3 regions of the Mesorhizobium sp. WSM4976 genome follow, and region 3 is predicted to be linked to each of the others. Evidence: predicted binding sites of a transcription regulator. Region 3 holds the regulator's gene; each other region holds the start of a gene.

Region 1 (9,647 bases), on a different contig from region 3:
GGTCACCTCGTCCGTCGTGCATCTGGTGCCGCGCTCGTCTCCCCTGCCGGTCGACGGCAAGAAGCTCGGCCGTGTCACCGAGGCCGCCTTCGGCCAGCGCCGCAAGATGCTCAGGCAAAGCGTGAAGAGCCTAGGCGGCGAGGCGCTCCTCACCCGCGCCGGCATAGACCCGACGCGGCGTGCCGAGACGCTCAGCGTGGAAGAGTTTGTCCGGCTGACGAACGCCGTCTGATCGCCGCCGCATCACTGGAACCCACAAAACGGCGCCATAGATAGGCGGGGCAACACCGCCTGGAGCCTGCAATGCCTGCCTATATCATTTCCGACGTTGCGATCCGCGACCGAGAAGCGTTCGAGGCCTATCGAACCCGCGCCGCAGCCTCGATCGCCGCGCATGGCGGCCGCTATCTGGTCCGGGGCGGCGACGTGGAGACGCTGGAAGGCGATTGGCAGCCCGGACCGCTGATCGTCGTTGAATTTCCTGACATCGAGACCGCGCGGCGCTGGTACCGCTCCGACGAATACGCGGCCGCACTCGAGGTTCGCGATGCAGCGTTGAGCCGCAACCTCATTCTGGTCGAGGGGATTGGCTCGTGATGCACTCACGATTCCCCGCCAATCATCGGGCATGATGATGTGATTGCATGAAAAAGAACTCTGCCCGCTCGGTCCAAAATGGCCAATTATCCTGACCAGTGACAGGGGCGAAAAAATCAGTGCCATTGAGGGCCTGAGGTTGTCACATCGTATGGCCGCCATTCTGAGAGAAAGCCGTGCACGCGGTCTGAGCGGCCATGAACGCAGGCCGCTGATCAAGGAACAGGCATCCCGCAAGAAATAAGATCATAGGTGGTCGCTGAGGGACACTCTACCCCGTCTTCTCGTCCAGCAACCCCGAGATGAAATCGAACAGCCCCGGCCGCCTGTCGCGGCGCAGACGCTCGGCAGCGACGATGGCGCGGACCTCGGCGAAGGCGCGGTCGAGATCGTCGTTGACGATGACGAAGTCATATTCCTTCCAATGCTCGATCTCCAGGCGAGCGTTCTTCAGCCGGGTCTCGATGACGGATTCCTGGTCCTCGGCGCGACGCTTCAGGCGCGCCTTCAATTCCTTCATCGACGGCGGCAGGATGAAGATCGAGACGATGTCGGCGCGCATCTTCTCCTTGAGCTGCTGGGCGCCCTGCCAGTCGATGTCGAACAGCATGTCGCGGCCTTCGGCCAGCGCGATTTCCGCCGGCTCGCGCGGTGTCGCATAGCAATTGCCGTGCACCTCGGCCCATTCGAGCAGCGCGTCGGAATCGCGCAGCCGCTCGAACTCGCGCATGGAGCGGAAATGATAGTGGACGCCTTCGATCTCCGAACCGCGGCGCGGCCTTGTCGTGACGGAGACCGAAAGCTCAAGGCTTGGATCGCTCTCCAGAAGATTGCGCGCGATCGTCGACTTGCCGGCGCCCGACGGCGATGACAGCACCAGCATCAATCCGCGGCGGCGAATGCGGGACCCGAGATCCCTGGCAGCCGTTGGTTCCTTGGCAACCATTCCCGTCACTCCAGATTCTGGACCTGTTCGCGAAACTGGTCGACCACCGCCTTGAGCTCCAGCCCGATCGCGGTGACCGCGGCCGCGTTCGACTTGGAGCACAAGGTATTCGATTCGCGATTGAATTCCTGCGCCAGAAAATCGAGCTTGCGGCCAATGGCGCCGCCGCCTTTGAGCAGCGTCCGCGCCGAAGCGACATGCGTCTTCAGCCGGTCGATCTCCTCGCGGATGTCGGCCTTGGTGGCGAGGAAGGCCGCCTCCTGATGCAGCCGGACGGCATCGAGATTGGCCGAGGCATCCATCAACAGGCGTAGCTGCTCCGTCATGCGCTCGCGGATTGCCGCCGGCTCCCGCGAGGGATCGGCTTCGGCCTTCAGCGTCAACGCCTCGATGGCGTCGATATGGCCGGAAAGCAGCGCGCCAAGTGCTGCGCCCTCGCCCTGGCGCGCCTGCTGCAGCCCGGCGAGCGCTGCCTCGAGCGCCGACAGGATCGCGGCATCAAGAGCGGCGCGTTCCTCCTCGGTCTCTATCGCCTCGGGAATGTCGAGCACGCCGCGCAGGGAGAGCAGGCCGTCGGCGGTAGCGGGCTCGGTGCCGAACTGCTCCTGCAAACGCTTCGCCAGCCCCGCCAGATCCTTGAGGAACGCCTCGTTGACCACCGGCTGGGCTTGCCTGGCCGCGGCGCGGCCGACGGTCAATGTCGCCTGGAAATTGCCGCGCGCGAAACGCTTCTGAACGGACTGCCGAACGGCGATCTCCAGCCGGTCGAAACCCTGCGGCAACCTCAGCCGAACCTCGGCGCTCTTGCCGTTCACCGATTTCACCTCCCAGGCGATCGAGGTGCCTTCGCTTTCGGCAGCGGACCGCGCGAAACCGGTCATGCTTTGCAGGTTCATTGTGCCTGTCATCCCCTGTCGCAGGCCGTCGCACGCGGCCCGGCGCTACACGCCCCAGAAAATCGCCGGACGATCGGCCGGCGCCCCCTCAAAACATGAATATGGCGTCGCGTCAAAGGACGCGTGCGGCACGCCTATTGAGCCGTGTCGCCGCCCGCATCGCCGTTTTCGCCGCTGTCGACATTGTCGCCGGCGTTGCCATCGGGAGCGGCCGGGGCCGTCGTCTGGCCGGAAGCCTTCGCGGCGGCATCCGCCTGCTTCTTCTGCAGCGTCCGATAGCGGGCGACATTCTGGTTGTGCTCTTCCAGCGTCGCGGCAAAGACGTGGCCACCATTGCCGTCGGCGACGAAATAGAGATCGCCGGTCTTCGACGGATTGGCAACCGCTTCGAGCGCCGCGCGGCCCGGATTGGCGATCGGCGTCGGCGGCAGGCCCTTGATCAGATAGGTGTTGTAGGGCGTCTGCTTGTCGAGGTCGGACTGATAGATCGGCCGGTCGGCGGGTTTGCCCTTGCCGCCGAACAGACCGTAGATGATGGTCGGGTCGGATTGCAGCCGCATGCCCTTGGCCAGCCGGTTGAGGAAGACAGCGGCAACGCGCGAGCGTTCGTCGCTCCGGCCCGTTTCCTTCTCCACGATCGAGGCCAGCGTGACGAAATCGTCGATGTTGGCGATCGGCAGATCGGGTGCGCGATGCGACCAGACATCCTCGACCAGCTTCTTCTGATCGGCGACAAGCTTGTCTATCATCTGCTGGCGGGTGGCGCCGCGGGTGAAGCGCAGCGTGTCGGTGGCAATGCTGCCCTCCGGCGGCAAGGTCGCCGGCATGTCGCCGGTGAGCGCCTCCTGATCGGCGACGCGCTGCAACGCCTGCTCGACCGTCAACCCTTCGGGAATGGTGAGCGAGTACATCACCGACTTGCCACTCTTGAAGAGCTCCATGATGTCGCGCATCGAGGCGCGCGGCTTGATGGCGTATTCACCGGCCTTCAGCGCCGATTCATTGCCGGTGGCGCGCACGCCGAGCCGGAAGATGCGGGCATCGCTGATCAGGCTGCGGCGTTCCAGTTGATCGGCGATCTCCTGCACGCCCGTGTTGGGCTTGATCATGAAGGTGTCGCCATTGGCGGACGGACCGGGCTCGACAAATGCCTGCATGCCGAAATAGAGCGCGGCCCCCGAGGCGAGAACGATAAGGATCGCCACGGACAGGAAGAAATTCAGGAACACCACGACCTGGCTGCGCGAGGCGCGCGAGCGCTTCGACGGCGGCGGCGTGCCAGCTTCCGGGCGCAATGCCTCGGCCGCCGTCTTGGGCACGATCGGACCCTTCGTGTCTTGCCGTCCGAAATCTCCGCCGCCCGGATTTGTGCTCCCCGGATTTGTGCTCATGGGCGCCCTACCGTCTGATCTTGCAACGAATCCCCCAACTACAAGCTGGGGGAGAATTTGGCAAAAATGACGGCAGGTGGCGGGACTGCCGACTGGTTTTCCGAGCAATCCCGGGAAGAGCGCCGCGGCCTCTTCCCGGGATTGCCCCGGTTGGCCTTTCAGCCATTGTAGCGCTGGAACACGAGCGAGGCGTTGGTGCCGCCGAAACCGAAGGAATTCGACAGCGCGACGTCTATCTGGCGCTGGCGCGGCTTGTTCGGCACGAGATCGATCGCCGTCTCGCGTTCCGGATTGTCGAGATTGATGGTGGCGGGGGCGACGTTGTCGCGGATGGCGAGGATCGAGAAGATCGCTTCCGCGGCGCCCGCGGCGCCCAGCAGATGGCCGACCGACGACTTTGTCGACGACATCGAGATCTTCGAGGCGGCGTTGCCGACAAGCCGCTCGACCGCGCCAAGCTCGATCGTGTCGGCCATAGTCGAGGTGCCATGGGCATTGATGTAATCGACATCGGCCGGAGAAAGCTTCGCCCGGTTCAGCGCCGCTGTCATGCAGCGGAAGGCACCGTCGCCGTCCTCGGCTGGGGCGGTGATATGGTAGGCGTCGCCGGTCAGTCCGTAGCCGGTGACTTCGGCGTAGATCTTGGCGCCGCGCGCCTTGGCGTGCTCGAGCTCCTCCAGCACGACGACGCCGGCGCCCTCGCCCATGACGAAGCCGTCGCGGTCTCGGTCATAGGGTCGCGACGCGGTCTCCGGCGCGTCGTTACGCTCGGTGGAGAGCGCGCGACAGGCGGCGAAGCCCGCGATCGACAGCCGGGTGATCGGCGCCTCGGTGCCGCCCGCCACCATGACGTCGGCATCGCCCCACATGATCAGCCGGGCCGCGTCGCCGATGGCGTGGGCGCCGGTCGAGCAGGCGGTGACGACCGCGTGGTTCGGGCCTTTCAAGCCGTGGCGGATGGAGACCTGGCCCGAGACCAGGTTGATGATCTGCCCGGGGATGAAGAAGGGGCTGATGCGGCGCGGGCCGCGATCCTTGAGGATCATCGCGTTTTCGGCGATGCCGTCGATGCCGCCGATGCCGGAGCCGATCAGCACGCCGGTGGCGCACTGGTCCTCATGCGTCTGAGGCTTCCAGCCGGAATCGGCCAGCGCCTCGTCGGCCGCCGCGATGCCGTAAAGGATGAAGTCGCCGATCTTGCGCAGTTCCTTCGGCTCGAGCACGGCCTCCGGATTGAAGGTGCCGTTCGAGCCGTCGCCGCGCGGGATGATGTGGGCGATCTTGCAGGCAAGATCGTCCACTTCGAACTCGGTGACGCGGCGGCAGGCGCTGCGGCCGGAAAGCAATTCCCGCCAGCTATGCTCGACGCCCATGCCAAACGGCGAAAGCAGGCCAAGGCCCGTGACGACGACACGCCTCATCGCAGGTCCTCCCCGGTTATGCCTGCGAAAGAACTCAGGCCGAGGCCTTGTCGATATACTTCACGGCGTCGCCAACAGTGAGGATCGTCTCGGCGGCATCGTCCGGAATCTCGACGCCGAACTCTTCTTCGAACGCCATCACGAGTTCGACCGTGTCGAGGCTGTCCGCGCCCAGGTCGTCGATGAAGCTCGCCTGCTCCGTCACCTTGTCGGCATCGACGCCGAGATGCTCGATGACGATCTTCTTGACGCGCTCTGCGGTGTCACTCATTTGGGCAATCCTCGTCTCATGTTGTCGATCTTCGTTAGCGGGCGGAATGCCGCTAATCAAGCTGAAAGATGGTCTTGCGGGCAACGCAACGCCACAGGACCGGTTTTTGCCCGAACCGCCGGGTTGCGGGCCGCATTACACGAAAAATGACGGGCGTCCAAGCCGAAATGGCTGTTTTCACAGGCGTCTGGGGCTTGGCCGGTCAGATCATCGCCATACCACCATTCACATGAATGGTCTGGCCAGTGACGTAAGCCGCCTCGTTGGAAGCAAGGTAGGCAACGGCGGACGCGACCTCGGCGCTGGTGCCCATGCGCCTTGTCGGGATGGCCGCCATGATCGTCTCCTTCTGCTTGTCGTTGAGCTTGTCGGTCATGGCCGATTCGATGAAGCCCGGGGCGACGCAGTTGACGGTGATGTTGCGGGTGGCGATCTCCTGCGCCAGGGACTTGGAAAAGCCGATCATGCCGGCCTTGGAGGCGCAGTAATTGGTCTGGCCGGGATTGCCAGTGACGCCGACCACCGAGGTGATGTTGATGATGCGGCCATGGCGGCGGCGCATCATCGGATGGGTCAACTCGCGGGTCAGCCGGAACACGGCGGTGAGATTGACCTCGATCACGCTGTCCCAGTCGGCGTCCGACATGCGCACGAAGAGGCCGTCCTTGGTGATGCCGGCATTGTTGACCAGGATATCGACGCCTTCGAGATCCGCTTCCGCTTTCTGTCCGAGCGCCTTCACCGCGTCGCGGTCGGTCAAATCGGCCGGAAACAGTTTAACGCGGTCGCCGAGCTCACCCGCCAACGCTTCCAGCTTCTCCACGCGCGTGCCATGCAGGCCGACGATGGCGCCCTGGCTATGCAGCACCCTGGCGATCGCCTCGCCGATGCCTCCCGATGCGCCGGTGACGAGCGCCTTGCGGCCGGTCAGTTCGAACATTTTTCTCTCCTGATCTCAGAGAGGCACCCTTGGCACAGGTGCCGTCAAATCGCCAGCCTGTCAGGCAAGCGCCGCCAGCGCGGTCTCGACGTCCGGCGCCGTGCCGACGGCGCCCGTGGCGATGTCGCGGTTGATGCGGCGCGCGAGGCCCGACAGCACCTTGCCGGCGCCGACCTCGTAAAGCGTGGTGACACCATTGGCGCCGAACCATTCCACCGTCTCGCGCCAGCGCACGCGACCCGTCACCTGCTGGACCAGCCGGCGGGCGATCTCGCCCGGGTCGCTGGTCGGTGTCACGGTGACGTTGGAGACGACCGGGACCACCGGCGCCCGCTTCGCCACGCCGGCCAGCGCCTCGCGCATGATCTCGGCCGCCGGCGCCATCAGCGCCGAGTGGAACGGGGCGGAAACCTGCAGCATCAGCGCCCGCTTGGCGCCCTTTTCGGTGCACAGCTTCGCCGCCAGCTCGACCGCCGCCTTGGCGCCTGAAATCACCAGCTGGCCGCCGCCATTGTCGTTGGCGACCTGGCAGACGGAGCCTTTGGCCGCTTCCGCGCACGCCGCTTCGACATCGGCCTGCTCGAGGCCGATGATGGCCGCCATGGCGCCCTCGCCAGCGGGCACCGCAGCCTGCATGGCGTTGCCGCGGGTGCGCAGGAGCTTCGCCGCGTCGCCGACCGAAACGAAGCCGGCGGCGGCAAGTGCTGAATATTCGCCCAGCGAATGACCGGCGACATAAGCAACCTTATCCTTCAGCGAGAAGCCGCGCGCTTCGAGCGCCCGCATCGCCGCCAGCGACACCGCCATCAGCGCCGGCTGGGCGTTGGCGGTCAGCGTCAGCGTCTCTTCGGGCCCTTCCCAGATCAGTTTCGACAGGCTTTCGCCGAGCGCGGCGTCCACTTCCTCGAAGACGCGGCGCGCTTCCGGGAATTGATCCGCGAGGTCCTTGCCCATGCCCACGGCCTGGCTGCCCTGTCCCGGAAAGGTGAATGCGACGGCCATTTTTGCTCTCTCCAGAGGCTGGTTTTTCCCTGCCTCTGGCGCAAGGCGGACGGCCAAGTCAAGCCCGAGGGCGTCCCTTTAAGCCGTATTTCAGCCGGAAAATCCGGCTGACTCCCTGTTCCCAAAGGGCTTTTTGGCGATCACACCTGATGAAAACCGCTCACGTTTGGTTTGCTGGCTCTTCTTATTTCCGCCACAGGCGCTAGCTTTGCGTGACACTTTGATGACAGAGCCGTGACGCGCGTGGAAGGTGTGTTGCAAGGGCCCGGGGGAGTTCAGTGGCAAGGATCAGGAAAGGCGCGGCCAAGCCCGTGCCGCGATTTTTGGAAGACGATCCGTCCACCGGCTACCTGCCGGGGCGACCCTGGCCGACCGTACGCTACGGCCTGGCGACACTTCTTGTCTCCGCCCTGCTCGTCTTCGCGATCGAGTGGATCGTGCGCGGTGACTTCTTCGGCACGGTCGATTTCTTCCTGCAGCCCTTCAAGCCAGGCTGGACCACCATCATCGTCTTCGCGCTGATGCTGGTCGGACTGGACGCCGTGATTGGCCGCAGCCACCAGAGCCTGATGATCGTGGCGCCGCTGACGCTGGCGCTCGCCTTCGTCGGACACCAGAAATCGCATTATCTCGGCGATCCGCTCTATCCGACGGATTTCCTCTATGCCCGCCAGATCATGGCGCTGATGCCGCTTCTGGTGCGCGAACGGCCATGGACGGCCATCATGCTGGCCGCGGCAATCGTCGGCGGGCTGGCGCTGCTGGTCTATGGCTGGCGGACCTGGCGCCGGCGGGTGCCGATCCTCAGCCGCAAGGGCCGCCTGGCGCGGCTGGCGCTTGCCGTGCCGCTGCTCGCCTTCTTCGTCTCGATCATGGACTACGCCACCTTCTCCTGGACGCGCGACCGGCTGCAGATCATCCCGATCATGTGGGACCAGAAGGAAAACTACGCCTCGAACGGTTTTGCGCTAGCCTTCGCGATGAACGTGCCGATGGCGCATGTCTCGGCGCCACCGGGCTATTCCGAAAAGGCGATGGACGCGATCCAGCGGCCTGACATCGCCGCTTCGGTGCCGGACGAGAAGCCGGATATCGTGGTGGTGATGAGCGAATCCTTCTGGGATCCGACGCAACTGCCAGGCGTCGGGATCAAGCCGGACCCGATCCCGACCGTGCGCGCCTTGCGCTCCGGCTCGATGTTCTCGCCCGAATTCGGCGGCATGACCGCCAATATCGAATTCGAGGCGCTGACCGGCTTTTCCAACGCCTTCCTGCCGGCCGGCTCGATTCCCTACCAGCAATATGTGCGCAGCCCAACGCCCTCGCTGGCCACCTTCCTGAAGAGCGAGGGCTACCGGGCGCGCGCCATCCATCCCGGCACCAACTGGTTCTGGAACCGCGGCGCCGTCTACGCCGATTTCGGCTTCAGCGACTTCCGCTCCGAGGAGACGCTGCCGCCTATGGAAAAGCGCGGGCCGCTGGCTTCCGACGCGGCGATGACCGACGAGATCATCCGCGAGGCCGACGACAACGATGATGACGACCCAGTGTTCCTGTTCGCCGTCAGCCTGCAGAACCACGGCCCCTACGAGCCCTACCGCTACTATAATCCGACACATTCGGTCGAAGCGCCGATCAGTTCCTGGGCGCGGGAATCGCTGCTTTCCTATGCCGAGGGCTCGGCCGACGCCGACCACGGCCTGCAGCGGCTGATCGACTGGGCGAAGAAGCGTGAGCGGCCGACCATCATCGCCTTCTTCGGCGACCACCTGCCGCCGCTAGGGCCCGTCTATGTCGAAACCGGCTTCCTCAAGGACAATGTCGCGCCGCGCAAGGAGCCGAGCCCGGAGGCAGCGCTCGAGCATCACGACACGCCGTTGGTGATCTGGTCGAACCGCTCCGGTCCGGTGCAAAACCTGGGCTCGGTGAGCCCGGCCTTCCTGCCCTATCACATTCTCACCGCAGCCGGCATCACCCACCCGTACTATACCGGCTTTCTCGGCGCGCTGCGCGAGCATTACCGGGTGGTCGACCGCAACCTGCTCCTGTCAGCCGCGGGCGAAGCGACGCCGGACTGGGCGAGGCAGAAGCAGATCGACCCGAAGATCAACGATTTCCGCCTCATCCAGTACGACATGATGTTCGGCAAGCGCCACTCGGCGCCCGACTTCTTCCCTGAGACG
Region 2 (9,647 bases), on a different contig from region 3:
AGGTTGCGGGCGATCTGCAGGCGCTGGCGCATGCCGCCGGAAAAGGCGCGGGGCTCGTCGTCGATGCGGTCGTCGTCGATCTCGACGCGCGACAGCCAGTCGACGGCTGTGGCGCGGATCCTGCCGTAATGGCGGTCGCCGACCGCCATCAGCCGCTCGCCGACATTGGCGCCGGCCGACACCGTCATGCGCAGGCCGTCGGCCGGGTTCTGGTGGACGAAACCCCAGTCGGTGCGCATCAGGAAGCGGCGCTCGGCCTCGCTCATGCGGTAGAGCTCGCGCCGCTGGCCATCGCGCATGCGATAGCTGGCGGTGCCGGAGGAGGGCAGCAGCCTGGTCGACAGGCAGTTGAGCAGCGTGGTCTTGCCGGAGCCGGATTCGCCGACCACCGCCAGCACCTCGCCCGGCCAGAGGTCGAAGGTGACATTCTCGCAGCCGACGCGCGAGCCGTAGAATTTCGAAAGCGCTGAAACGCGCAGCAGCGGTTCGTCGGTCATTCGGCCGGCTCCATTTTTCCAGAAGCAGAATGGGTCTCGGGGGCAAGGTGGCCATGATGGCCGTCGGCTTGCCGCTTCTCGCAATGGTCGGTGTCCGAGCAGACGAACATGTGGCCGCCATGGTCGTCGAGGATGACCTCGTCGAGATAGACATTCTCGGCGCCGCAGAGCGCGCAGGGCTGGTCGAAGGTCTGCACCTCGAAGGGGTGATCTTCGAAATCGAGGCTGACGACGTCGGTGAAGGGCGGCACCGCGTAGATGCGCTTCTCTCGGCCGGCGCCGAACAATTGCAAAGCCGGCGAACGATGCATCTTCGGATTGTCGAATTTGGGCGTCGGCGAGGGGTCCATCACATAGCGGCCTTCGACCTTGACCGGATAGGCATAGGTGGTGGCGATGCGGCCGTGCTTGGCGATATCCTCGTAGAGCTTCACATGCATCAGGCCGTATTCCTCCAGCGCATGCATCTTGCGCGTTTCGGTCTCGCGCGGCTCCAAGAAACGCAGCGGCTCGGGGATCGGCACCTGGAAGACCAGCACCTGGCCTGCGTTGAGCGGATGTTCCGGGATGCGGTGGCGGGTCTGGATGATCGTCGCCTTCGCCGTCTCCGTGGTAACGGCGACCTTGGCGACCTTCTTGAAGAAGGCGCGGATCGAGACCGCGTTGGTGGTGTCGTCGGCGCCCTGGTCGATGACTTTCAAGACGTCATCCGGACCGATGATCGACGCGGTGACCTGCACGCCGCCGGTGCCCCAGCCATAAGGCATCGGCATCTCGCGCGAGGCGAAGGGGACCTGGTAGCCGGGGATGGCGATGCCCTTCAGGATGGCGCGGCGGATCATCCGCTTGGTCTGCTCGTCGAGATAGGCGAAGTTGTAGGTGGATATGTCGGTCGATTGCGCGTTCATTCCGCGGCCTCCCTTTTCTCTTCAGCCCTGTCCTCATTCTCCCGCGCCTCGTATTCGGCGCGCATGCGGCGAACGAGGCCGAGTTCGGCCTGGAAGTCGACATAATGCGGCAGCTTCAGATGTTCGACGAAGCCGGTCGCCTGGACATTGTCGGAATGAGAGATGACGAATTCCTCGTCCTGCGCCGCGGCGACAATATCCTCGCCGAGCTCGCCCGCGCGCAGCGCCCGGTCGCATAGCGCCATCGCCATCGCCTTGCGCTCGCTTTGGCCGAAGACCAGGCCGTAGCCGCGGGTGAACTGCGGCGGCGCCTTGGCCGAGCCCTTGAACTGGTTGACCATCTGGCATTCCGTGATGCGGATCGCACCGAGCGGCACCGCGAAGGGCAGCTCCGGCACGTCGAGCTCCAGCTCGACCTCGCCGATGCGGATTTCGCCGACGAAGGGGTGGTTGCGGGCATAGCCGCGCTGCGTCGAATAGCCGAGCGCCAGCAGGAAACCTTCGTCGCCGCGCGACAGCGCCTGCAGGCGGATGTCGCGCGCCATCGGGAACTGCAGCGGCTCGCGGGTGATGTCGCCCGGCACATGGTCCAGTGGCATCTCGCCGTCGGCCTCGATCAGGCCTTCATGGGCGAGGATCGCCGAGACGCGCGGCATGGCCTCCGGCTCGACCGGGCGCTGCGCCGGCGTCTCGACCTCGGCGCCGGCGGCAAGCTCCGGATCGAGCAGGCGGTGGGTGTAGTCGAAGGTCGGGCCGAGCACCTGGCCGCCCGGCAGGTCCTTGTAGGTGGCCGAGATACGACGCTCGACCTGCATGGCGCCGGTATCGGCCGGATTGGTGTACCCGAAGCGCGGCAGCGTGGTGCGGTAGGCGCGCACCAGGAAGATCGCCTCGATCATGTCACCGCGCGCCTGGACGACGGCAAGAGCCGCGAGCTCGCGATCGTAGAGCGAGCCTTCGCTCATCACGCGGTCGACGCCGAGCGCCAGCTGCTCGACGATCTGGTCGAGGCGCAGCGCCGGCACCGAGCGGTCGCCGCGGCGGCGGTCGGCCAGCAGGCGGTGCGCATTGGCAATGGCGGCTTCGCCGCCTTTCACCGCGACATACATGTCACGCCTCCATCGTCTTGATGCGGGTGGTGCGCGGCAGGCAGGCAAGGCTGCCTGGCGCCGCCAGGATGATGTCGACGCCGCGCGGGAAACGCTGATTGTTCTGCTTCCACTGCTCGACGAAATGGCGCGGCATGCCTGGAGGCGCGATCATCGACGTCTTTTCGATCCCCGGACCTTCGAGCAGCAGCGAGGGGCCGGAAGCAAGGTCGTCGACCAGGAGGATCAGCGTTGTGGAGCGGTCGGGATATTCCTGCGTGCCCTGCGCAAAACCGTCGAGCGCCGCCATCTCCTTCGGATTGGCGATCAGGGCAAAATGCGCGTCGGCCGGCGTGTTGGCCAAAGGCGCGCCGGTGTGAAAGCCGACCCAGGCCTTGACCGAGGCTTCCGCCTGCAGCGGCGGATCTAGCCAGACCGGTGTGCCGTTGTCGCAGAGCGAAAGCGCCACGGCGCCTGCCGTCGCCGACAATGGCGCCGGCGGGCGGGCGAGTTGCGGCAGGTTCTGGACGGTGCCTGGGCGCGCAATCGCATCCATGATGGCGCGGAAAACAACTTGCGCGTTGAAGACCGGCTCGGCGAAGCCGCCGTCGATCGATTGCGTGGTGATATCCATCAGTCCTCTCCGCGCACCATGGTGAAGAAATCCACTTTCGTGGCCGCCGTCTCGACGCGCCGCGTCTCTCGCGCTGCGTCGAGCGCCGCGCGCAAGGGCGCGGCGAGCTTTGTCTCGATCGCTTCACGCTGCGCCGGGTCCTGCCAAAGCGCGTCGGCGATCGCGGCGAGCCTCGCCTTGTCCTTGTCGCGCCCGAGCGCATAGGAATGGCCGACCTGGCCCGAAGGCAGCCGCACCGTGGCGCGGGTGACGGTCGCCTCGCCGACATTGAAGGGCGCGCCGCCGCCGCCGATCCGTCCGCGCACCGTCACCAGTCCGGTTTCCGGACCGCGCAAGAGCTCGGCCTCGGAGGGCAGGCCCGACTCGTTCCACAGGCGCGCAATCTCATCAGATTCGGCGTGCGCCAGCGTCGCCATCAAGGCTTTCCGCCCGGCCTGCTCGCGCGCTTCCTGTCCTCGCATGGCGTCGCTCCTTGCATGCGTAAAATTTGTCTATTGATATAGACAATTATACAAATTATACTTATCTCGTAACGGGAGTCCATGACGGGTGGATGACAACCCGGGGGAAAATGCATGAGGGCGATGGGTGACCGGACTGGCGAGCAGCATCGAAAGGCGCAACGGCGTGTCGCTGTGGCGGCAGATCGCCGACAAGATATTGCAGGGGATCGCAAGCGGCGATTTTGCCGAGAATGCGGCGCTGCCGCCCGAAGTCGCGCTGGCGGAACGCTACGGCGTCAACCGCCATACGGTGCGCAGCGCTATAGCCGCGCTAGTGCAGGAAGGCGTGCTCAGGGCCGAGCAGGGGCGCGGCACCTTCGTCCTGTCGCGCAAGCGGCTGTCCTATCCGATCGGCGCGCGCACGCGCTTCTCGACCGGGCTGCAGGGGCAGACGAGCGAGCGGCATATCGCGCTGTTGTCGTCCTCGACGGAGCCGGCCAGCCGACGCATCGCCGAGGCGCTGGGCATCGCCAAGGGCGCGGCCGTCATCCGCCTGGAGACGCGCGGCGAGGCCGATGGTCACGCGGTGTCACGCGCAACCACCTGGTTCGACGCCAAGCGCTTCGCCGGCATCGAGGACGCGATGGCGCAGACGGGGTCGATCACCACCTCGCTGAAGCGCTTCGGCATCAACGATTATCTGCGGCACTCGACTGTGCTGTCGGCGCGGCACGCCGATGCCGACGACCTCGCAGCCCTCGATCTGCAGCCCGGCGCCATCGTGCTGGTCACCGTAGCTGTCAATGTCGCGCTCGACGGTCAGCCGATCCAGTTCGCGGAATCGCGCTTTCCGGCGGAGCGAGTGGAGTTGAGACTGTCGGCCGGCGATTAGCGGCGCTCACCCGACCTCGATCACCGCCTTGATCAGCCCCGACTTCTCATGCGTCCATCTGGCGAGGTCGCGCGGCGTTGCGGCAAGCGTCGTGCGATGGGTGACGAGCTTGCCCAACGGCACTGTGCCGTTGCGGATCGAAGCCGCGACATGCTCGAAATCGGCCTTGAGCGCGTTGCGGCTGCCGACCAGCGTCATCTCGCGCTTGTGGAATTCGGGGTCGGAGAAGGTGATGTCGTCCTTGACGACGCTGACCAGCACCAGCGTGCCGCCGTGCGCGACATGGGCGAAGGCCGACTGCACCGATGCCGTGTTGCCGGTCGCGTCGAAGACGAGGTCAAACCCTTCGCCGCCGGTCGCCTGCCGCCCCAGTTCGGCAGCTGTGGCCTTCGAGGCGTCTAGCACGGCAAAACCGAGTTCCTCTTCGGCGAAGCCGAGGCGCTCGCTGCTCATGTCGAGCAGGCTGACGTCGAGCCCGGCGATGCGGGCGAAGATCGCCGTGCCCAGCCCGATCGGGCCGGCGCCGATGACCAGCGTGCGCTGGCCGGGGAGCCCAAGCGATCGACGCACGGCGTGCGCGCCGATCGCCAGGAATTCCACCGCCGCGGCATCGGCCAGCGAGAGGCCGTTTGTCGGATAAAGGTTCTGCGCCGGCACCAGGATCTCGTCGCACATGGCGCCGTCGCGATGGACGCCCAGCACCTCGATCCTCACGCAGCAATTCGGCTTGCCGTTCCGGCAGGCGATGCATTTGCCGCATGAAAGATAGGGGTTGATGATGACCGGTTCCCCGACGGCAAGATCGACGCCTTCCCCCTTTTCGACGATGGTGCCGGAAACCTCATGGCCCATGATGCGCGGGTAGGCGAGGAAGGGATGCTTGCCTTCGAAGATGTGGTAGTCGGTGCCGCAGATACCGACATGGCTGACGGCGACACGCGCCCAGCCGGGCGGAGGCGCGCCGGGCGCTGCGCGGTCTTCCAGGGCAAGCTCGCCGGGCGAACGGCAGACAACGGCTTTCATATCGCAAATCCAAGGCAAAAGAGCGTCGGCCTCGCTCTAGCGGGGCCGGCGCGGACGTTTCGGGGAGGTGTCATTTGCCGCGACGGCGCAGGCCGTCGAAGTAGACGATGACGATGATCAGTGCTCCGGTGATGACGCGCTGCCAGAAGGTGTTGACGTTGAGCAGGTTGGCGCCGTTGTTGATCGTCGACAGGATGAAGGAGCCGATCAGCGGCCCGTGCACGGAGCCGATGGCGCCGAACAGCGAGGTGCCGCCGATGACCGACGAGGCGATGGCCTGCAGCTCGTAGGTGTCGCCCTGTGTCGGGTTGCCGATGCCGATGCGCGAGGCGAGCAGCACCCCGACGAAGGCGGCGAGCAGGCCGGACAGGATGTAGGCCATGAAGATTGTGCGCGGCACGTTGACGCCGGACAGGCGTGCGGCCTCGGCGTTGGAGCCGACCGAGAACAGATAGCGGCCCCAGCGCGTGTGGTGGAGGAAGATGTAGGACGGTATGGCGACCAGGATCACCATCCAGAACAGATAGGGGATGCCGAACAGCGAGCCGCGCGAGAAGGCCTGGAAAGGATCGCTGTTGATCGAGATCGAGTTGCCGTTGGTCATCAGAAGGCCGATGCCGCGCAGCGAGGTCATGGTGGCCAGTGTGATGATGAAGGGCGGCAGGCCCATCTTGACGATGCCGAAGCCGTGGAAGAGGCCGATGGCGACGCCGACCAGCAAGGTGATCAGCACCGCCGCCCAGATCGGCCAGCCGGCATTGATCAGAAGCGCCACCACAACGGTGGTGAAGCCGACCACGGCGCCGACCGACAGGTCGATGCCGCCGGTGATGATGACGAAGGTCTGGCCGACGGCGAGGATCGCGATCAGCGAGCCCTGGCGCAGAAGATTGGTGATGTTCAGCGCCGTGGCGAAGGAGGGCGTGGCGACAGCCAGCACGATCCACATCAGCAGCAGAAGGCCAAGCAGGGTCAGGCCGAAGAGCGCGTTGAAATTGCGCTTGGGTTTTTCGGCGGGGATCGCCTCGGTGCTCATTTTTGTCCTCCCGTCTTTTCTTGTTTCTCGGCCAGTGCCTGCCCCAGAATGTCCTCGTGGCTCGCGGTGCGGAACCCATGCGTGGCGACCAGCTTGCCGCGCCGGAACACATGCAGCGTGTCGGCAAGCTCGTAGACTTCCGGCAGATAGGACGAGATCAGGATGATGCCCGCCCCCTTCGACAACAGCGTCGAGAACAGGCGGTAGATCTCGGCCTTGGTGCCGACATCGACGCCCACCGTCGGCTCATCGAAGATGAACAGCTTGGCGCCATGCGCCAGCCATTTGCCGATCACGATCTTCTGCTGGTTGCCGCCTGAGAGGCTGGAGGCGAGCGCTCTACGTGTCGGCGTCTTGATGCGCAGGTCGGCGATCTGGCGATCGGCCTCGGCTTTCTCCATGGCTCCCGAGATCAGCGCGTTGTTTGAGATGCGCTTGTAGATCGGCAGGTTGAGGTTCATGCCAACCGACAGGTTGAGACACAGGCCCTGATCACGACGGCTCTCCGGCGCCAGCGCCATGCCGAGCTTGATCGCGTCGTGCTCGGAGTTGACCTGGACCTCCTTGCCCTCCCACAGGATCTGGCCGGCCGATTTCTTATGACGGCCGTAAAGCGTGGTGACGAACTCGCTGCGCCCTGCGCCGATCAGGCCGTAGAGACCGACGATCTCGCCGGCGCGGACCGTCACCGAGACATTCTCGAAGCCTTTGCCGGAGAGGTTCTTCGTCTCGACGATCGTTGCCCCCGGCGTGAAATGCTCCTTGTGATAGATCTGCTCGATCGAGCGGTTGATCATCAGCTTGACCAGCTCGGGCTCGTCGGTCTCGGCGATGTTGCGGGTGCCGACCAAAGTGCCGTCGCGCAGCACGGAAACGCGGTCGGCAAGCTCGAACACTTCCTCCATGCGGTGGCTGATGTATATGATGGTAACGCCTTCGCCCTTCAGCCGGCGGATCAGCTTGAAAAGCTGGTCGGCCTCCTTGCGGGTGAGGTAGGCGGTCGGCTCGTCGAAGATCAGGAACTTCGTGCCGCGAACGGTAGCTCTAGCTGCGGCGATCAGCTGCTGCTGGCCGATGGTTAGGTCGCCGAGCACGACATGCGCCGGCAGGTCGAAGCCCAGCCCGTCGATGATCTTCTGCGCATCCTTGACCATCGCGCGCTGCTGCAGGAGGCCGAAGCGGGATTCCTCCTCGCCGAGGAACATGTTGGCGGCGACCGTGAGATGGCGGCAGAGCACCACCTCCTGGTGGACGGCGTTGATGCCCAGCGCCATCGCCTCATGCGGCGTGGCCAGAGCCACCGGCTTGCCTTCCCAGATCACCTCGCCCGAGGTGCGCGGCATAACGCCGGTCAAGAGTTTTATCAGGGTCGATTTGCCGGCGCCGTTCTCGCCGACGATGGCGTGGATCTCGCCCGCCTTGAAGGCGAGGTGCACCGGCTTCAGCGCATGCGTGCCGGGGTAGCGCTTTTCCAGCCCTTTGAGCTCGAGGATCGTCCTTCCCGGCTGCAGTGTGGGGGCGGGGTGCAGTTCCTGCGCCGTCGACGTCATGACAATCCTCCCAGATTGGTCTCAACCATTGGGTACGCAGCGATGCGTCTGCCGCGCATCTTGAAGTCAGAACCTAGATCAGGACCGGCAATTTCCAAATGGCCTGACGAATGTTTCCGGGGCGCGAGGCCCCGGAAACGAGTGTGACGACGCTTGCTCAGTTGAGCTTCGGGTTGAGCAGCGCGTCGATCTTGGGATCCTTCATGTTAGCCTTGGTGACGAGGTTGGCACCGGTGTCGACATTGGCCTCCACCTTCTCGCCCTTCGACGCGGCCAGAGCGGTCTTGATGCCGTCATAGCCCATCCGGTACGGGTCCTGGACGACGAGGCCGGAGATGACGCCATCGTTGAGGAACTTGATCAGCTTCTCGTCGCTGTCGAAGCCGATCAGCGCCACCTTGCCGCCAAGATTGTTTTCGGCGATGGCCTGGCCGACGCCCTGCGCCATGATCAGGTTCGAGGCGAAGATGCCCTTGAGGTCCGGATTGGCGGTGATCAGGTCGGTGGCGATGTTGAGACCGGTGGTGGCCTGACCGTCGGCATATTTGTCGGCGACGAGCTGAAGGCCCGGATATTTGGCCTTGATCTGTTCGATGAAGCCCTGCTTGCGCTGCTCGAGCGAGCCGGCGCCGGGAAGCGCGGTGATCAGCGCGACCTTGCCTTCCACCTTGCCACCATTGGCGGCGCCGATCGCGGCGGCGAGACCGTCAGCCGCGACGCGGCCACCCTGGACGTTGTCGGTGGTCAGGAAGGAGGTGAAGGCCTTGGAGTCGGCGCCGGAATCGATGCCGATGACCTTGACCTTGGAAGCGGCCTCATCAATCGGTTTGCCGAGCGCCTTGAACTCGGTCGGCGAGATGACGATCGCCGCCGGGTTGCTGGCGACGGCGTTTTCGAGGATCGAAATCTGGCCGTTGACGTCGGTTTCGGCTTGGGCGCCGAGCTCGGGCACCTTGATGCCGAGGTCCTTACCGGCCTTGCGGGCGCCAGCCAGCACGATCTGCCAGTAGAAGGAGGTGGTGTCCTTGACGATGATCGGAATGGTCACGTCGGCCGCCGCGGCGGGCGCGGAATGCATCGCGCCGGCAAGCATCGACGCCGCGGCCAAGGCCACGAAAGCGCGGCGGTTGAGAAGGCTGGTCACAAATTTCATTAGGTTCCTCCCTAAGGTCGCCTGGTGAAGGTTCGGAAGCTCCATCTGGACAGGCGCGGGCCAAACAGAACTTTATCAATAAAAAACAGATGCCATTTTTTGATAGAGCATTGCCATGGCCGATGCAAGCGGTCTCTGGTGCCGTTTGTGTGATGCGGGCGAGGGCCTTTTCTGCCCTACCGGCTCGCCTCGGCGGCACATAGATGCTTCCCGTTCCTCCCGTTGGCATGGAACGATAATTCCATCTCTCTGTCAACGTGGAATATTCATTCCTTCGCAAGGTCGCACGTGGGAAGGCCGGGTTGCTGGCCTCCGTCGCAATATTGACTTGCGGACTAAAGCGTTGCGCCGAGATGCCAGGGCACGAATTCGTTGTCGCCGTAGCCGAAGGCCTCGCTCTTGGTCTTGCGGCCGGACGCCGTC
Region 3 (9,647 bases):
TCTCGGCGGCGTTCTTGCCGAGCTCGCGCGCGTCCTTCCACACCGAGACGGTCTGCGTGCCGAGCGCGATGCGGTTGAGCGCCGCGTGGTCGCCGTCCTGGCCCGAAACCGGAACGGTGCCGGCCAGGCCTTGCGCCGTCAGCGCCGCGACGACGCCGCCGGCGGTGCCGTCATTGGCCGCCACGACCGCGTCGACCTTGTTGTCGTTGGCGGTCAGGAATTGCTCCATGTTCTTCTGCGCGTTGGCTGGCAGCCAGCCGTCGGTATAGGCCTCGCCGACATTCTTGATCTTGCCGCTGTCGATCGCTTCCTTCAGCACTTCCATCGAACCCGAGAACAGGAAGTCGGCATTTGGATCGGAACCCGAGCCCTTGATGAAGACGTAGTTGCCTTCGGGCTTGGCCTTGAACACCTCACGGGCTTGCATGCGGCCGACTTCCTTGTTGTCGAAAGTCAGGTAGAAAACGTCCTTGTTCTCGATCAGGCGATCATAGCCGACGACCGGGATGCCTTCATCGAGCGCCTTCTGCACGGCCGGGCCTATCGCCGAGGCATCCTGCGCCAGGATGATCAGCGAATTGGCGCCCTGCGAGATGAGGCTTTCGACGTCGGTCAGCTGCTTGCCCGGGTTGGACTGCGCGTCGGCCGAAATATACTTGTCGCCGGCGGCCTCGATGGCGGCCTTCATCGCCGCTTCGTCGGTTTTCCAGCGCTCTTCCTGGAAATTCGACCACGAGACGCCGATCACCTTGCCCTTCGCCTCGGCAACCGAAGCCAGCGTCAGCGACATGGCAACGCCCGCCAGGATGGCGGCTGCGAATTTCTTCATGATATCCTCCCTGCGCCTTGTGCGGCGCGACCCAGACTGGCCCGAAGGCCGGCATAGAGGCTTTTTTTCGAGCCTCAAAAAAATACTGGTCCACCGATATGAAGGTGTCAACCGAGATTCTGATGGCTTTTGATGGGCCAAGGCATTTTTTTCGGCGTCCGCAATAAATAATGACATCGGCTTTGGCTTCTGCCACTATTCCCAGCGTGTCAGCGACAGGCCATGGCATCATCACAAGGCCCCGATGACCAGGGAGGACAAGCGAGACGATGTCGGTCGGAATCCGTCACGACGATTTGCGCCGGCGCAACCGCGCCATGGTGATTTCGGCCGTGCGTCGCGCCGGCCAGCCATCGCGGACCGAAATTGCCGCCACCACCGGTCTCAGCCACTCGACCATTTCGGCGATCTCCGCCGACCTGATCCAGGAGGGCATTCTCACCGAGAGCAAGGCCAGCGAACCGACGGCGTTGAAACGCGGCCGGCCGCAGATCGGCCTGGCGCTGAATCCTGAAGCCGCCGCGGTGCTGACCGTGGTGCTGTCGCTGAACTTCCTGTCGGTCGCCGTCATTGACTATGCCGGCCAGGTGATCGCCGAGGAGCAGCGGCGCCTGGACACGCTTGTCATGCCGCGCGACGAGCTGATCGGCGAGTGCCTGGCGATCGTCCGGCGCCGCCTGCAGGATCCCGACCTCGACGTGAGCAGTGTCGCCCGCATCGCAATGGGCATTCAAGGCATCACCGATTCCCACTCGCGCGCCATGCTGTGGTCGCCGATCACGCCACTGACCGACATTCCGTTCGCCGACATCCTGGAGAGGGAATTCGGCATCCCCGCCACCATGGAGAACGACTGCAACATGATGGCGGTGGCACTGCGATGGCGCGCTCCCGAGCGCTATCGCGACAATTTCATCGCCATCCTGCTCTCGCACGGCATCGGCATGGGCCTTGTGCTGAAGGGCGAATTGTTCACCGGCACGCATTCTTCCGGCGGCGAGTTCGGCCACATGATACATCGTCCGGGCGGCGCGCTTTGCCGCTGCGGGCGCCGCGGCTGCGTCGAGGCCTATGCCGGCAATTACGCGATCTGGCGCAGCGCCATGGGGATAAGCGAGGACGCCGCGCCAATCGACATCGGCGACGCCGACATGCGCGCGCTGGCTGCAAAGGCCCGGCAGGAGGACGGCCCCGAGCGGGAGGCTTATCGCCGGGCCGGCGAGGCGCTGGGCTTCGGTTTGGGCAGCCTGTTCGCCCTTATCGACCCTGCGCCTGTCGCTATGGTCGGCGTCAGCGCGGCCGCCTTCGACCTTATCGAGCCGGCGCTGAGGGAGGCGATCGCCCGGACCGCCGGCGGCCAGCACTCGAGCTCGATCTCCTTCGACACCGAGCCGAACGAGCTGCCGCTGATCCGCGAAGGCTGCGCCATGCGCGCGTTGACCTTCGTCGACCAGGAGATTTTCGCGCCGGGCGTCCAGGCGAGAACTGACGCGGCGGGGAAGAACGTGGCCTGAGCGCGTTTCCGATTCGCCGGAGATCAGCGAAGGCCTTTGAGCTTCGTCATTTCGGAGCGAAGCAGGAGCGAAGCTCCGTCGCGGAGACCCTGGAATCCGTGCCGTTACCTTGATCGTAGGGCGCAGCGGCGAAAAATCCGGACCGTCGCAACGCTTCGAGCCGCAGCATGGATCCGCGGGTCTGCGCCGAGTCGCTGCGCTCCTTGCTCCGCCCGTTGGTTGACGACGCACAAGCGTCTCGGCTACCCACCAGCGTGGATGCTGGAAGTGCCTGCCCCGTCACCACTTTGGCACCGTATCCTACTCCTCGCGGATGGCGTAACCCGCCCCGCGAATGGTGCGGATGACGTCCGGCATGCGGCCGTTGTTGACGGCCTTGCGCAGGCGGCCGACATGGACGTCCACCGTACGCTCGTCGATATAGATCGTCTCGCCCCAGACATTGTCGAGCAGTTGGCTGCGCGAGAACACGCGGCCGGGATGCCGCATCATGAATTCGAGCAGGCGGAACTCGGTCGGGCCGAGCCTGATCTCGCTCTTCTTGCGGTAGACGCGATGCGATTCGCGGTCGAGCACGATGTCGCCGACCTTGAGCACGCTGGACAGCACCTCAGGCTTGGCGCGGCGCAGCAGCGCCTTGACGCGCGCCATGAACTCCGGCGTCGAGAACGGCTTGACCAGATAGTCGTCGGCGCCGGTGGACAAACCTCGAACCCGATCGCTTTCTTCACCGCGCGCTGTCAGCATGATGATCGGCAGCCGCTCGGTTTCGGGCCGCATCCTGAGACGCCGGCAGAGCTCGATGCCTGAGACCGCCGGCACCATCCAGTCGAGCACGAGCAGGTCGGGAACGTTTTCCTGAAGGCGGATTTCGGCCTCGTCGCCGCGGGTCACCACTTCCACCTGGTAACCCTCGGATTCGAGATTGTAGCGGAGCAGCACCCCCAGCGGCTCCTCGTCCTCCACCACCATGATGCGTGGCGCGATCATCGGGGTAACCTTTTCCCTCAGGCGGCCGGCGCCGACATTGCCGTCTCGTCCTGCTTCGGACGGTTGGCGGGCAATTGCGTGCCGGTCAGCACATAATAGGCGTTCTCGGCGATGTTGGTCACATGGTCGCCGATGCGTTCGAGATTCTTGGCGCAGAATAGAAGATGCGTGCAAGGGGTGATGTTGCGCGGGTCTTCCATCATGTAGGTCAACAGCTCGCGGAACACCGAGGTGTATTTGACGTCGATGCGTTCGTCATCGTTGCGAAGCTTGGCCAGCGCCGCGGCATCGCCCACCGTATATTCCTGGATCACGCCCTGGACCTGGATCAGCACCAGCTGCGCCATGGAATCGATCGAATGCGTGAGGTCGCGCGGGGCGGTGCTGACGCCGACCGACCCGACGCGCTTGGCGATGTTCTTGGCGAGATCGCCGATGCGTTCGAGGTCGCCCGCCATGCGGATCGAGCCGACCACGTGGCGAAGATCGTCCGCCATCGGTTGGCGCTTGGCGATCAGCGTGATGGCGCGGTCGTCAAGCTCGCGCTGACGCGCATCCATGATGGCATCGTCGGAGACGACGCGCTGCGCCAGCGCATTGTCGCTTTCGAGCAGGGCCCTGGTCGAGCCGCCGACCATGGAGCCGGCGAGATCGCCCATGTCGGTGATGAGCCGGCTGATCTGCCTCAGATCCTCGTCGAAGGAGGCGACGGTATGTTCGGCCATGATTTTGTCCTCGTATGAACTCAGCCGAAGCGGCCGGTGATGTAGTCCTGGGTGCGCTTCTCGCGGGGCGAGGTGAAGATCTTCTCGGTCCGGTCGAATTCCACCAGCTCGCCCAGATACATGAACGCCGTCTGCCGTGACACGCGCGCCGCCTGCTGCATGTTGTGGGTGACGATGACGATCGTGTAGTCGGCCTGCAATTCGTCGATCAGTTCCTCGATCTTGGCGGTCGAGAGCGGATCGAGCGCCGAAGCCGGTTCGTCGAGCAGGATGACCTCCGGCTTCACCGCCACGGTGCGGGCGATGCAAAGGCGCTGCTGCTGGCCGCCGGAGAGGCTCTGGCCGCTGGCGTTGAGCTTGTCCTTGACCTCGTTCCACAGCGCCGCGCGCTTCAGCGCCGACTCGACGCGGCTGTCCATCTCGGCCTTGCTGATCTTCTCATAGAGCCTGACGCCGAAGGCGATGTTCTCGTAGATCGACATCGGGAACGGCGTCGGCTTCTGGAACACCATGCCGATCTTGGTCCTGAGCAGGTTGAGGTCCTGCGAGCGGTCGAGGATGTTCTTGCCGTCAAGCAGCACCTGACCCTCGGCGCTCTGCTTCGGATAGAGCTCGTAGATGCGGTTCAAGACGCGCAGCAGCGTCGACTTCCCGCAGCCCGACGGGCCAATGAAGGCGGTCACGCTGCGCTCGGGCAGGGACAAGTTGATGTCCTTCAGCGCCTTCGACTGGCCATAGTAGAAGTTGAGGTTCTTGATCTCGATCTTGGCCTTCTCGACGGTCGTGTCGGCTACGTTCAGGTCGGTGGACAACATCGGTTTCATCTGTCCTCTCTGCGTCCGGTTAGGCTGCGGGCGATGATGCTCAGCCCGAGAACCGTCAGGGTGATTATGAGTGCGCCCGTCCAGGCAAGTTGCTGCCATTCCTCGTAGGGGCTGAGAGCAAACTGGAAGATGGTCACCGGCAGGCTGGCCATCGGGGCATTGAGATTGCTCGACCAGAACTGGTTGTTGAGCGCGGTGAAGAGTAGCGGCGCCGTCTCGCCGGAGATACGGGCGATCGCCAGCAATATGCCGGTCACGATGCCGGACAGTGCCGCGCGGTAGGCGACGGAGCGGATCACCACCCAGCGAGGCGCGCCGATGGCGGTGCCCGCCTCGCGCAGCGCGTTGGGCACGAGGTTCAGCATGTCCTCGGTGGTTCGCACCACGACCGGGATCACCAGGATGGACAGGGCGACGGCGCCGGCAATGGCCGAGAAGTGCCCCATCGGCCGCACCATCAGCTCATAGACGAACAGGCCGACGATGATCGAGGGGGCCGACAAGAGGATGTCGTTGATGAAACGCACTACCGTGGTGAGCTTCGAGAAACGGCCATACTCGGCCATGTAGGTGCCCGCCAGCACGCCGATCGGCGTGCCGACGACGATGCCGATGATGGTCATCACGATGCTGCCGTAGATGGCGTTGAGCAGGCCGCCGGCATCGCCGGGCGGCGGCGTCATCTGCGTGAACACGGCGAGCGACACCCCGGAGAGCCCTTTGTAGAGCAGGGCGCCAAGGATCAGCGCCAGCCAGGCGAGGCCGATGCCGGCGGCGATGACGCACAGCGCCATCATCACGGCGTTCTTGCGCTTGCGGCTTTGGTGGAGCGATTGGGCAGTCGACATCGGTCAGGCTCCCGTGCGGCTATCGATGCGCAGCAGCATGTAGCGTGCGAGCGCCAGGATGATGAATGTTATGATGAACAGGATCAGGCCGAGGGCCACCAGCGAGGACGTGTAGATCGCGCCATCGGCCTCGGTGAACTCGTTGGCAATCGTCGCCGAGATCGTCGTGCCCGGCGCGAACAGCGAGGCGCTGATGCGATGCGCGTTGCCGATGACGAAGGTCACGGCCATTGTCTCGCCGAGCGCACGGCCGAGGCCGAGCATGACGCCGCCCATGATGCCGACGCGGGTGTAGGGAATGGTCACGCGCCGCGTCACCTCCCAGGTCGTGCAGCCGATGCCGTACGCCGATTCCTTCAGCACCGCCGGCACCGTGTCGAACACGTCCTTGGTGATCGAGGTGATGAAGGGCAGCACCATGATGGCCAGGATCAGCGAGGAGGTCAGCAGGCCGATGCCGTAGGGCGGCCCCGCAAACAGGCTGTTGAGGCCGGGGATGCCTTTGAAGAGCCAGATGATGAAGGGCTGGATCGTCGTTTGCAGGAACGGCGCGAAGACGAACAGGCCCCAGATGCCGTAGATGATCGAGGGAATGCCGGCCAAAAGCTCGACGGCGATGCCGATCGGGCGCCGCAGCGGGCGGGGGCAAAGCTCAGTCAGGAAGACGGCGATGCCGATGCCGATCGGCACGGCGATGATGATGGCGATGGCCGAGGTGACGATGGTGCCGTAGATGGGCGCCAGCGCGCCGAAATTCTCGGTCACCGGGTTCCAGGATCCGGTCGTCAGGAAGGATATTCCGAATTTCGACAGTGCTTCCCACGATCCGGCGATCAGCGAGATGGCGACCCCGCCGAGCAGAACCAGCACGAGGATGGCGGAAGCGCGCGTGGCCGCCCGGAAGACCATGTCGGTGAAGGCAAAGCGGCGCACCGTCGCTTCTCTGGTCCGCATGGCGGGCGATGTCGCGGCTTGGGAAACGGCACTCATTCGGCCCCTCGCATTTCGAAAGAGACAGGAGGGCGCCAAAGACGCCCTCCTTATTCGCTAAGAATTACATGCCGGAGTAGAGCGGCTTGCCGTTCGCGTCGACGATATCCTTGCTCCACATCTCCTCGACGCTCTTCACGACAGCGTCGGGCATCGGAACGTAGTCCAGGCTGGCGGCCAGTTCGTCGCCCTTGGCGTAGGACCAGGCGAAGAACTTGAGCGCCTCGCCGGTGGCAGCGGCATCGTCGGGCTTCTTGTAGACGAGGATCCAGGTGGCCGACGTCATCGGCCAGGTTTCGGCGCCGGCCTGGTTGGCCAGGATGACGCCATAGCCCGGCTGCGAGCTCCAGTCGGCATTGGCCGCGGCGGCCGAGAACGCCGCCGCCGTCGGCTCGACCTTCTTGCCGTCCTTGTTGATCAGGTCGGTGTAGGTGAGCTTGTTCTGCTTGGCATAGGCATATTCGACATAGCCGATCGCGCCACCGGTCTGCGAGACGTTGTTGGCGACGCCCTCATTGCCCTTGGCGCCGATGCCCACCGGCCACTCCAGCGCGGTGTTGACGCCGACCTTCGACTTCCAGTCGGCGCTGACGTCGGCCAGATAGTAGCTGAAGTTGAACGTGGTGCCCGAGCCGTCCGAACGGTGGACGACCGCGATCGCCTGGTCGGGCAGCTTGACGTCGGGGTTGAGCTTCTTGATCGCCTCGTCGTTCCAGTTGGTGATCTTGCCGGCGAAGATGTCGGCCAGCGTCGGGCCGTCGAGCACCAGTTCGCCCGGCTTGACGCCTTCGAGGTTGACGACCGGAACGATGCCGCCCATCACCATCGGGAACTGTGCGAGCCCGGTCGACTTGAGATCGTCGCCCTTCAGCGGCGCGTCGGAAGCGCCGAAGGTCACTGTCTTGGCCTTGATCTGCTTGATGCCGCCGCCGGAGCCGATCGACTGGTAGTTGAGACCGATGCCGGTCTCCTTCTTGTAGGCGTCGGCCCACTTCGCGTAGATCGGATAGGGGAAGGTGGCGCCGGCGCCGGAGATATCCGCTGCCATAGCGGCGGAGATGCTAAGGGTTGATGCCGCAGCCATTGCAATCGCAACGGCCGCCGAGCGGATGAAATGTCTCATGTGGCCTGCTCCTGTTCGGAAGATGGTCTTTCGGCACCCGTTCTATCGGCGCCCGATGAGCGCAATAGCCTTCGATTATTACAGTCGCATGACAGTTTCGTGTCAGCCCGGTAACGCCTGAACGGGGATGCTCGGAGGGGTCTTCGGCGGTCTCTGCGGGCCGGCCGGAGTTTGCCGCGGGAATCAGCGACTTGCCTGGCTTGTGAAACAAAATTATCCCGGCGGCCGGATCACGGCCGCCGGGAAATAAAATCCGGACGAGAGCGCGTTGCCTGGATGCCAGAGCGGATCATGGCATGGCCGTCGCCGAAAACAGGTCCGTTGGGGTAGAGTCGACGCTGTTCCTTGTTGGCGGTCGCTGCCCCCGCCCGTAACTGGAGAGCGGAATCAACGCAGCTATTGTCCTGGCTTGGCACATGCTTTGATATGGTGCGATCGCACCATACGCATACGTCAATTTCCTTTGGGAGTGCCGCCGGCCCGTCTTAAATTTTGCCCGCGTTGCGCCGGACCTCCGCTTCGGCGTCCAGCCAGCGCTCAAGCTTTTCGAGCAGCGCCCGCGGGCTGATCGGCTTCGGCAGGTAATCGTCCATGCCGGCCTCGAGGCAGCGTTCGCGATCGCCCTTCAGCGCATGCGCCGTCACGCCCACGATCGGCACATGCGTGCCCGTGTCCTCCTCGAGCTTCCGAATGGCGCCTGTCGCCTCCAGTCCGTTCATTTCCGGCATCGACACGTCCATCAGGATCATGCGCGGATTGAGCTTGCCGAAAGCATCGAGCGCCTTGCGGCCATTGCCGACGATCTCGAAGCGGTAGCCGGTCTCGCCAAGGATCTGGGTGAACACCATCTGGTTCACCTCATTGTCCTCGGCGACGAGGACGTCGAGCCCGCCCTCGGGTTCGGCCGGGCGTGGGCGCGCACGCACGGGCGGCGGCTGCAGCATGGCGCGGTCCGACATCGCCGTCTGCGCCGGCGCAGCTTGCGATGGGGTGCCGCCAACGGCGGATTGCACCGCGGCACTGCTGTGGCGATGGCGCTGGATGGTTGCGACCAGCGTTTCCAGAAGGATGGAGGAACGTGCCGGCTTGATCAGCTGCGCATCGATGCCGAGGTCGCGATAGGCGGTGTTGGCAAGCGACTGGTCGACCGAGGTCAGCATGATGATGGGCGTGTGCGCCAGACCCGCCGTATCACGCACGATGCGCGCCATCTCGGCGCCGGTCATGCCGGGCATCTGGTAGTCGAGCACGACGCAATCGACCGGCACGCCGTAGGCGGCGGCGGCAACGAGCACCTTCAACCCCTCGGCGCCGCTTTCGGCCGCGCAGGAATCGAACATCCACGATGCCATCTGCTCGCTCAGGATCGAGCGGTTGACGGCGTTGTCGTCAACGATGAGCACGCGCGCGCCAGTGACGTCGACCGGCGTGATGCGCTGTGCGCCCTGCTCGGCCCTGGGCAGCGTGATGGTGAACCAGAAGGTCGAACCCTTGCCTTCCGCGCTGTCGACGCCGATCTCGCCGCCCATCATCTCGACCAGCCGCGACGTGATGGCGAGGCCGAGGCCGGTGCCTTCATGTCTCCTGGTCGACGAGGTATCGACCTGGCTGAACTTCTCGAACACCAGCTTCAGCTTGTCCTCGGGAATGCCGATGCCGGTATCCGTCACGGAAATGGTCAGCTTCGTCCCCGCGGGAACCCGCTCGCCCGTCACGTCGACCAGAACATGGCCCTCGTCGGTGAACTTCACCGCGTTGCCGAGCAGGTTGGTGACGATCTGCCGGATGCGCCCGACATCGCCGA

Evidence for each region. Region 3 encodes PhoB, which activates phosphate uptake and scavenging genes when phosphate is short. Its sites were predicted from a motif close to TGTCATNNANCTGTCAT; they were not measured.
Region 1: a site for PhoB is predicted at 7,677-7,693, ahead of P9272_RS21815 (LTA synthase family protein). Genes of this name have one in related genera too.
Region 2: a site for PhoB is predicted at 3,670-3,686, ahead of phnF (phosphonate metabolism transcriptional regulator PhnF). Genes of this name have one in related genera too.

Annotation. Positions count from the first base shown of each region.
Region 1 is NZ_JARTVT010000018.1:60,152-69,798, reverse strand. Features, by position in the region: gene rsmA (16S rRNA (adenine(1518)-N(6)/adenine(1519)-N(6))-dimethyltransferase RsmA) at 1-232, shown strand, start outside; gene P9272_RS21855 (DUF1330 domain-containing protein) at 304-597, shown strand; gene gmk (guanylate kinase) at 869-1,543, opposite strand; gene P9272_RS21845 (YicC/YloC family endoribonuclease) at 1,549-2,439, opposite strand; gene mltG (endolytic transglycosylase MltG) at 2,574-3,830, opposite strand; gene fabF (beta-ketoacyl-ACP synthase II) at 3,989-5,251, opposite strand; gene P9272_RS21830 (acyl carrier protein) at 5,286-5,522, opposite strand; gene fabG (3-oxoacyl-[acyl-carrier-protein] reductase) at 5,725-6,462, opposite strand; gene fabD (ACP S-malonyltransferase) at 6,523-7,464, opposite strand; gene P9272_RS21815 (LTA synthase family protein) at 7,743-9,647, shown strand, end outside.
Region 2 is NZ_JARTVT010000003.1:116,271-125,917, forward strand. Features, by position in the region: gene phnK (phosphonate C-P lyase system protein PhnK) at 1-497, opposite strand, end outside; gene P9272_RS04650 (alpha-D-ribose 1-methylphosphonate 5-phosphate C-P-lyase PhnJ) at 494-1,405, opposite strand; gene P9272_RS04655 (carbon-phosphorus lyase complex subunit PhnI) at 1,402-2,514, opposite strand; gene phnH (phosphonate C-P lyase system protein PhnH) at 2,516-3,127, opposite strand; gene phnG (phosphonate C-P lyase system protein PhnG) at 3,127-3,588, opposite strand; gene phnF (phosphonate metabolism transcriptional regulator PhnF) at 3,725-4,462, shown strand; gene P9272_RS04675 (zinc-binding alcohol dehydrogenase family protein) at 4,469-5,485, opposite strand; gene P9272_RS04680 (ABC transporter permease) at 5,556-6,521, opposite strand; gene P9272_RS04685 (sugar ABC transporter ATP-binding protein) at 6,518-8,071, opposite strand; gene P9272_RS04690 (ABC transporter substrate-binding protein) at 8,229-9,224, opposite strand; gene P9272_RS04695 (altronate dehydratase family protein) at 9,560-9,647, opposite strand, start outside.
Region 3 is NZ_JARTVT010000021.1:121,924-131,570, forward strand. Features, by position in the region: gene xylF (D-xylose ABC transporter substrate-binding protein) at 1-829, opposite strand, end outside; gene P9272_RS24585 (ROK family protein) at 1,099-2,343, shown strand; gene phoB (phosphate regulon transcriptional regulator PhoB) at 2,644-3,333, opposite strand; gene phoU (phosphate signaling complex protein PhoU) at 3,351-4,058, opposite strand; gene pstB (phosphate ABC transporter ATP-binding protein PstB) at 4,079-4,882, opposite strand; gene pstA (phosphate ABC transporter permease PstA) at 4,879-5,730, opposite strand; gene pstC (phosphate ABC transporter permease subunit PstC) at 5,734-6,720, opposite strand; gene pstS (phosphate ABC transporter substrate-binding protein PstS) at 6,785-7,843, opposite strand; gene P9272_RS24620 (PAS-domain containing protein) at 8,329-9,647, opposite strand, start outside.